Regions from separate parts of the Nocardiopsis gilva YIM 90087 genome, predicted to be linked through region 2. Evidence: riboswitches for the same ligand, from Rfam matches in the RefSeq annotation. Region 2 holds a riboswitch; the other holds the start of a gene.

Region 1 (4,416 bases), 2.2 Mb from region 2:
CCGCCCACGTCTCGATCGCGGGCCCCGGACATCGCCGTCACAGTGCGACAGTGCCGACACGACAACGTCGTGGCGGCGTCCACGGCGTCCCACATTACGCCTGGGTAGGGGGTGCCTTGTACGGGGGACACCCTTTTCTTATATGACGCGGCGCGCACCGCATTCTCGCGGGGCGCGCCGGTCCGTCTCAGAAGTGCCGCGGTCAGTCCTTGGAGTCGGACGCGTCCGAGGCGGGCGACTCGGTGCCCTTCTCGTCCTTGCCGTCCTTCTCGCCCTTGTCTTCCTTGTCCTCCTTGGAGTCCGCGCCGTCCTTCTTCTCCTCAGGGTGGCCGTTGAAGTAGGACTTGCCCGGCTCGGTGTCACCGAGCAACTGGGACACCGTGACCATCTTGTAGCCCTTCTCATCCAGCTGCTTGAGGATGGAGGGGACGGCGTCGATGGTCGTGCCGTGGATGTCGTGCATCAGGATGATCGACCCGGGCTGGGCGCCCTGCACCGCGCGCTTGGACACGATGGAGGCGTTGCGGTCCTTCCAGTCGTTGGTGTCGACGCTCCAGATGATCTCCGCGAGCCCCTTCTCCTTGGAGATCTTGGAGACCATGTCGTTGGTGGCGCCGTACGGCGGGCGCATGAGCTCCAGGCTGAACCCGGTCTCGCGCCGGACCAGGTCGTTGACCGTGTCGAGCTCCGCGCGGACCCGGACCTCGGCCTGCCGGGTCAGGTCGGGGTGGTGCACGGTGTGGTTGGCGAGCTCGTGGCCTTCGGCGTACTCGCGCCGCACCGTGGACGCGTGTTCCTGCACGGGCTCGCCGGTGAGGAAGAAGGTGGCCTTGGCGTCGTACTCGGCGAGGGCGTCGAGCAGCTCCGGCGTGCGCTCGCCCGGGCCGTCGTCGAAGGTGAGCGCGATGCACTTGGACGCGGGGTCGGAGCAGTCGACGCTGTCGTCGCGCACCGGCATCATCCCGGGGATCTCGGCGTCGGCGCCGTCCTTCGGGGGCGTCGCCGCCTTCTCGATCCGGTAGTCGGGGGTGACGACGACGGCCGCGGCCTGGGCCTTCTTGCCGAAGTCCGACAGCAGCGGGTCGACGTCCTCCTTCGGGATGACGGCGGAGATCCGGCCGGACTTCACCGGGGCCACCTGGCCCTCGTCGAACTCCACGACGAGGTCGCCGTCGGGGTTGAAGCCCATCGAGTCGTACGACCGCAGGATCGGGTAGAGCTGGGAGGTGTCCGCGGCGTCCTTGTCCTTGAGCGCCTTCTTCACCAGGCCGTCGAGGGTCTCCAGCTCCTTCTGCCCGGCCAGCAGCTCGGTGGAGTAGGCGGTGGTCCCCGTGGTGGTGTCGTACCAGTAGGTCGCGTAGGCGGTGTGCTCGCCCTCGTCGTCCTTCTCGTCCTGGGTGAGCCGGACCGCCACGACGTCGTCGCCCGCGACGCTCAGGTTCCAGCCGATCTTGATGTCCTTGGCCTTGGAGTTGGCGCCGAGGAAGTCGTCCCGCTCCTGGCCGGTGATCTCGCCCAGCCGCTTCGTCAGCGGGTCGGCGTTGGGGATCTTCGGGTAGGCCAGCTCCGCCGTGACGCCGGACTCCTCGGTCTCCTTCGTCTCCTCGGTCACGTCCGGGACGTTGTCGAGATCGACGACGGTGAGCTCGTCGGCCTTGCCGGTCGCCTTGGCCCGCTCGGGCTTGTCGGACTTGTGCTCGGCGTCCGGGGAGGAGCAGGCGGCGAGCGCCAGGGCGGTCACGAGTGCGAGCGCGATCGGAGCGGAGGCTCGCGGGAGGCGTGGGGTGCGCCGACCTGCCGAAGTCGGCGCGGGCGAGTTGGGTGTGGTGAACGGCGCGTCGGGTTCGCCGGGCTCTGTCTGCAAGGGAAGGAACGTCTTTCGCAATTGGTGGGGAGTTTTTCAGACCCGAATTCTCGGTTGCTCAAGGGTCCGGATCGCCTTCGCCAGGGGGTGTTCAGCAGGTGCAACCGGGCCCACCGAACGAGCTTAGAACGGTCAAGGGCCTGCCCGCTGACATGGCGGGCAATAAGAGCGTCAACACCCGCTGTCCGAAACGCAAAACCGCAGGAACGGGGATGTTTCGGGCGCATGAGGGCATGCCCGACCGAGCCGCGCGCAAACGGATCCCTATACTGGCAGCCGCGGTCGGTACACGCACGGCAGCAGTCGCGCGTGTCGAAAGAGGGAACCCGGTGCGAATCCGGGACTGCCCCGCAGCGGTGAGTGGGAACGAGAGCCGTCAACAGCACTGGGCACGACCCGCCTGGGAAGCGACGGCCGGTAGGCCCGCGTGTCGGCACCCCGGCACGTACGCCCACGAGTCCGAATACCTGCCCTCCGCCCGTGGACGCCCCCGCGTCCGCGGTTGGTCCACGTGCCTCGAGGGAGGGCCGCGGGCGACGGGCGCTTCACCGCGCACGCGCTCATGCGTTGCTCCCGAACGGCACGGCTGGACCGCCAACGGCTGTTCGACGAGGGAGAGAAGAAGCCATGAGAACCCGAACCTCGCTTCGAGGCGGTGCCGTCCGATGACGACCACCGTGCACGGATACCCCCGCATCGGCCCCAACCGCGAGCTCAAGCGGGCGAGCGAGGCCTACTGGGCGGGACGCGTCCCCGCCTCCGAACTGGACGCCGTCGCGGCCCGGCTGCGCCGCGGCGTCTGGGAGACCCTGCGCGACGCCGGGGTGGCGGAGATCCCGTCCAACACGTTCTCCTGCTACGACCACATGCTCGACACCGCGGTCCTGTTCGACCTGGTGCCGGAGCGCTTCCGCACCCCCGACTTCGCCGGGGACGACCGCGAGGCCGAGCTGCGGCGCTACTTCGCGATGGCCCGGGGCTCCGACGACATCGCGCCCCTGGAGATGACCAAGTGGTTCGACACCAACTACCACTACCTGGTCCCGGAACTGTCCCCCGACCAGCGGCCCCGCCTGGCCGCCTCCACCAAGCCCCTCTCGGAGTTCGCCCAGGCCAAGGGGCTGGGCATCGTCACCCGGCCGGTGCTCGTCGGCCCGCTCACCTTCCTGATGCTGGCCAAGCCCGCCGCGGACGCCCCGCAGGGCTGGCGGCCGCTGGAGCTCCTGGACGACCTCCTCGGCCGCTACGCCGAGCTGCTGGAGCTCCTGGCCGCCGCCGGCGCGCGCCAGGTGCAGCTGGACGAGCCCATCCTGGCGACCGATGACGGCCGCGCCGAGCTGGTGGCGCTGGAGCGCGCCTACGGTCGGCTCGGCGAGCTCACCAACCGCCCCGAGATTCTCGTCTCCACCTATTTCGGGTCGATCGGCACCGAGGCGCTGGAGGTCCTCAAGCGAACCCCGGTGGAGCGGATCGGCCTGGACCTGGTGGCCGGGCCGGAGTCGGTCGACGAGATCGCCGCCATCTCGGGCCTGGGTGACACCACCCTGGTCGCGGGCGTCGTCGACGGCCGCAACGTGTGGCGGGCGGACCTGCCCAAGGCGCTGTCCACCCTGGGCTCGCTCCTGGGCCTGGCCCGCGGGATCGTCGTCGGCACCTCCTGCTCCCTGCTGCACGTGCCCATCGACCTGGACGCCGAGACCGAGCTCGACCCGGTGATCCGCGAGCGGCTGGCGTTCGCCCGCCAGAAGCTCGACGAGGTCGTGCTGCTCGGCCGGGCGCTGTCGGCCGGGGACGAGGGCATCGCGGCGGAGCTGGAGCGGGCGCGTGCCTCAGCCCCGGACAGCGGGGCGTTCGTCAACCGCCGGGTGCGCGCACGGCTGGACGCGCTGGGCGACGACGTGGCCCGCAACGGGCACGACCAGCGCGGTGCGGCCCGGACCGACGACCCGCCGCTGCAGACGACCACCATCGGTTCGTTCCCGCAGACCGCCGATGTGCGCAAGGCGCGCGCCGACCACCGCGCCGGGCGGATCGACGACGCGGAGTACACGCGGCGGATGCGCGCCGAGATCGACCGCGTCCTCGCGCTGCAGGAGGACATCGGCCTGGACGTCCTCGTCCACGGCGAGCCCGAGCGCAACGACATGGTGCAGTACTTCGCCGAGCGCCTGGACGGCTTCGTCACGACCCAGAAGGGGTGGGTGCAGTCCTACGGGTCGCGGTGCGTCCGCCCGCCGATCCTCTACGGCGACGTCTCCCGGCCCGAGCCGATGACCGTCGAGTGGATCACCTACGCCCAGTCGCGCACGTCCAAGCCCGTCAAGGGCATGCTCACCGGCCCGGTCACCATGCTGGCCTGGTCGTTCGTGCGGGACGACCAGCCGCTGGGCGACACCGCCCGCCAGGTGGCGCTCGCGCTGCGCGACGAGGTCTCCGACCTGGAGCGGGCGGGGATCCGGCACATCCAGGTCGACGAGGCCGCCCTGCGCGAGCTGCTGCCGCTGCGCGCCGATTACCACGCCGACTACCTCGCCTGGGCGATCGGCTCGTTC
Region 2 (4,416 bases):
GAGGCGCGCAGCACGGCCAGCACGAGGTTGACCCGCGCCTCGCCCTCCGGCGCGGCGCCGAGGATGTGCAGGCCGTCGCGGATCTGCACGTCCTTGATCTCGCAGAGGTACCCGTCGACGTGCATGACGAAGTCGTCGAAGTCGTCCTCGCCGGGCATCTCGTCCTGGTGCAGGTCGTGGTGGAGCTCGGCGGCCTTGATCAGCGTCCAGATCTGCGCGCGCAGCGCCGGGGCCTTGTCCGGGTCGAGGTCGCTGACGAGGGCGTACTCGTCCAACAGCTGTTCGAGCTTGGCGATGTCGCCGTAGGTGTCGGCGCGCGCCATCGGCGGGACGAGGTGGTCGACCACGGTGGCGTGCGAGCGGCGCTTGGCCTGCGTGCCCTCGCCGGGGTCGTTGACGATGAACGGGTAGACGAAGGGGAGGTCGCCGAGAACCGCGTCGGGGGCGTCCTCGGCCGCCAGTCCCAGCCCCTTGCCGGGCAGCCACTCCAGGGTGCCGTGCTTGCCCAGGTGGACGACGGCGTCGGCGCCGAATCCGCCGTCCTTTCGCGCGGTCTCCAGCCAGCGGTAGGCCGCCAGGTAGTGGTGCGAGGGCGGCAGGTCCGGGTCGTGGTAGATCGCGATCGGGTTCTCGCCGAAGCCCCGCGGCGGCTGGATCATCAGCACGACGTTGCCGAACCGCAGGCTGGCCAGCACGATCTCGGGGCGGCCCGAGGAGTCGTCGACGTAGAGCTCGCCCGGCGGCTCGCCCCAGTGCTCCCGGATGCCCGCGGTCAGTTCGGCGGGCAGGGCGTCGAACCAGCGGCGGTAGTCGTCCAGCGGGACGCGGGCGTCGGCGCGGGCGAGCTGCTCCTCGCTGAGCCATTCGACGTCGTGGCCCCCGGCGCTGATCAGAGCGTGGATCAGCGGGTCGCCGTCGTCCTCGCGGCGGTCCTCCTCCGGACCGGGCACGCGCCACAGCGTGTCGTCGGAGCCGAGGTCGTAGCCGCGCTCGGCCAGGAGCCGGAACAGCCGCACCGCCGAGGCGGGGGTGTCCAGGCCGACGGCGTTGCCCACCCGGGAGTGCTTGGTCGGGTAGGAGGACAGCACCACGGCCAGGCGGCGCCGCTCCGGGGGAACGGCGTGCAGGCGGGCGTGGCGCACGGCGATCCCGGCGATGCGCGCGGCGCGCTCGGGGTCGGCGGCGTAGACCGGGATCTGGCCGTCCTCCCCCGTCTCCTTGAACGAGAAGGGGACGGTGATCAGCCGCCCGTCGAACTCCGGGATCGCGACCTGCATCCCGGCGTCCATCGGGGTCAGGGCGGCGTCGGAGGCCTGCCAGCGCTCGCGGCTGGAGGTGAGCACCAGTCCCTGGAGGATGGGCACGTCCAGCGCGGCCAGCGCCCCGGCGTCCCAGGCGTCCTCGTCGCCGCCCCCACTAGCGTCGGCGGCCACCGCCCCACCGGCCGCCAGCACCGTGGTGATGACGGCGTCGGCGCGGCCGAGCAGCTCGAACAGGCCCGGGTGGGTCTCGGCGGTCAGGCCGCGCAGCGAGCCGGAGAACACCGGCAGGGCGTTGCCTCCTGCGGCCTCGATCGCCTCGCACAGCACGTCGATGAAGGCGGTGTTCCCCGACAGCTCGTGCGCCCGGTAGAACACCACGGCCACGGTCGGGCGCTGGGGGTCGGAGCCGTAGGAGCCGTGCACGCCGTAGTCGGGCATGCGCTCCGGCGGCTCGAAGCCCTCGCCGGTGAGCAGCACGGTGTCGGAGAGGAAGCGGGCCAGTTGGCGGAGGTTGCCGATGCCGCCCTCGCGCAGGTAGGCGTGGGTCTCGGTGGCGACGCCGGAGGGCACCGTGGAGAACGCGATGAGCTCGGCGTCGGGGGCCGCCTCGCCGCCGAGCGCGACGAGCGGAACCCCGCTCGCCCGGAGGGTGTCCAGGCCCTGCGGCCACGCCTCGCGCCCGCCGAGCAGCCGCACGACCGCGACGTCGACGCCGTCCAGCAGGGCGGGGAGGTCGTCGGGGTCGGTGCGGGCCGGGTTGGCGGTCCGGTAGCCCGCGTCGGCGGCGCGCGCCGCCAGCAACTCGGTATCGGCCGTGGACAGCAGCAGGATCGTTGCCACTCGTGGTCCTTCGTCTTCGCCGGGGTCCGCGCCCCGTGACCGAACAGATGCGTGTCGGCGCGCAGTCTCCTGGCTCCCAGATCGCCGCTCCCCGCTGCCTTCCCACCGCGTTCGCACCCGCGAGCCGCCGCGGCAGTGGCGTGTGTGGGCGGGTTCACTCCCTGGTCACAGTGGCGGGACCGCCCCGGATTCGCACCGGGTTCCTGCGCACCGCCGTCGCCCATCCTCGCAGAAGAGCGCGGTGTGCCCGCAGGGGACCACCGCGCCCCCGTCCGCTGATCGCCGGAACGCCTGCCACTCCGGGGTTTCAGGGCCGTCACTCCGTAAGAAAGAATCGCGGGCATGACCCACGATCCCTACCCCTCGCCCGGCCCGAGCGACCCGTTCGGACAGCAGCGGCCCGATACCCCGTTCGAACAGCCCCATCCGGGCGGCGCACCGTATCCGTCGGGCGCGCAGCCACATCCGGGCGAGGTGTCCCCCTATGGCGGAACGCCGCAGACCGGAGGGTGGCAGGGCCCGTCGGAGGTCTCCGGTGCCGATAATGTGCCGCTCACCACGATCGGGGACATCACCGTCACCCGCACCGAGGTGATCACCCCCTCGGGACGTTTTCCGATCAAGGGCAGCATGTGGAACGTCAACGACATGACACAGCAGCACGAGACCATTCCGCCGGTGGCGATCGTGCTGGCCATCCTGTTCTTCGTCTTCTGTCTCCTCGGGCTCTTGTTTCTCCTCATGAAAGAGCGCAGGATTACTGGGAGCATTCAGGTGACCGTGCAGGGACACGGGATCGTGCATTCGACGCTCATCCCTGCCCGCGATCCGTCGACGATGATGCAGGTGGTGCAGCACGTCAATTACGCCCGTTCGCTGGCGGCCATGCCGTGAGGACGTATGAGAACGCGGACAACGGCCGTGGATAGGAACGCGAGAGTGGGTCGCCCTGTGAGCCTGCCCTGACACAACGTGTGACCGAGACGTGAAAAGCGCCCCGCCGACCACCGAAAATGGACAGAAGAACGCAGGTCAGAGCGGATTTCTCGGACAAACGGAACGCCGCGCCGCAATCCGACGTCAAGCGTCGCGGCGTTGCGGTTCAATTCTGATCCGACAACAGAACGATCACCTTATTCGTCTCGACGCGTACTCCGGATTCACGCGGCTACGTTGCCCCTCATGACCGATTCCGCTCAAGGCGTGTGCTCCCCTGCTCGGGAGGCGCTCGCATCGTGACCGACTTCTTGGCGTACGTCGACCGGCATTCCGACACGATCGTGATGCAGGCGACCCAGCACGCCAGCCTGATCGCGCAGTGCATTCTGATCGCGGCCGTCCTGGGGGTGGGGATCGGCGTGCTGGCATTCCGGAACGAGACGGCCGCCGCGCTGACCACCGGCACCACCAGCATCATCTTCACCATCCCCTCGCTGGCCATGCTCGGCCTGCTGATCACGCCCCTCGGACTGGGCGTGGCGCCGACGGTGACGGCGATCGTGCTCTACTCGCTGCTGCCCATCCTGCGCAACACGATCTCCGGACTGAACGGCGTCGACCCGGCACTGGTGGACGCCGCGCACGGCATCGGCATGAGCCGCACCCGCGCCCTGTTCCGGGTCCAGCTCCCGCTGGCCTGGCCCGCGATCCTGGCCGGGCTGCGCGTGTCCACCCAGCTCGCGATGGGCATCGGCGCCATCGCCGCCTTCGTCAACGGGCCCGGTCTGGGCCAGCTGATCTTCAGCGCCCAGGGCCGCCTCGGCACGGTCAACGCGCCGAACATGGCGCTGGCGGGCACGCTGGGCATCGTCGTGCTGGCGCTGCTGTTCGACCTCATCTTCGTCCTGATCGGCAAGTTGACCACCTCACGAGGAATTCGAATCCATGCCTGAGAGCACCACCGCCCCGCGAACGCCGGCCGACCCCGCCGCGAGCGGTGACCGTGCCGGGGGCGTCCCCATCCGCCTCATCGAGGTGACGAAGCGGTTCGGCGCCTCCGCGGAGACCGCCGTCGACAATCTGACCATGACGATCCCGGCCGGAGAGATCGTCGTCCTGCTCGGCCCCTCCGGGTGCGGCAAGACCACCACGATGCGGATGATCAACCGGCTGATCGAGCCGACGACGGGCCGCATCATGATCGGTGACAGCGACGCCAAGGCGCAGCGCCCCGACGAGCTGCGCCGCCACATCGGCTACGTCATCCAGCAGGCCGGGTTGTTCCCGCACATGACCGTGGCGCAGAACATCGCGCAGGTGCCGATGATGCTCGGCTGGGCCAAGCAGCGCATCACCGAGCGCGTGGACGAGCTGC

Evidence for each region. A riboswitch is a leader RNA that binds a small molecule or an ion and turns the genes downstream of it on or off. The one in region 2 is predicted to bind cobalamin.
Region 1: another riboswitch for cobalamin. It lies ahead of metE (5-methyltetrahydropteroyltriglutamate--homocysteine S-methyltransferase); the one in region 2 lies ahead of cobN (cobaltochelatase subunit CobN).

What each region holds. Positions count from the first base shown of each region.
Region 1 covers NZ_CP022753.1:4,315,506-4,319,921, reverse strand. The annotation lists gene CDO52_RS19415 (polysaccharide deacetylase family protein) at 203-1,864, opposite strand; cobalamin riboswitch at 2,131-2,353, shown strand; gene metE (5-methyltetrahydropteroyltriglutamate--homocysteine S-methyltransferase) at 2,530-4,416, shown strand, end outside.
Region 2 covers NZ_CP022753.1:2,108,927-2,113,342, reverse strand. The annotation lists partial or broken gene cobN (cobaltochelatase subunit CobN) at 1-2,102, opposite strand, end outside; cobalamin riboswitch at 2,165-2,308, opposite strand; gene CDO52_RS09765 (hypothetical protein) at 2,445-2,996, shown strand; gene CDO52_RS09760 (ABC transporter permease) at 3,338-3,994, shown strand; gene CDO52_RS09755 (ABC transporter ATP-binding protein) at 3,987-4,416, shown strand, end outside.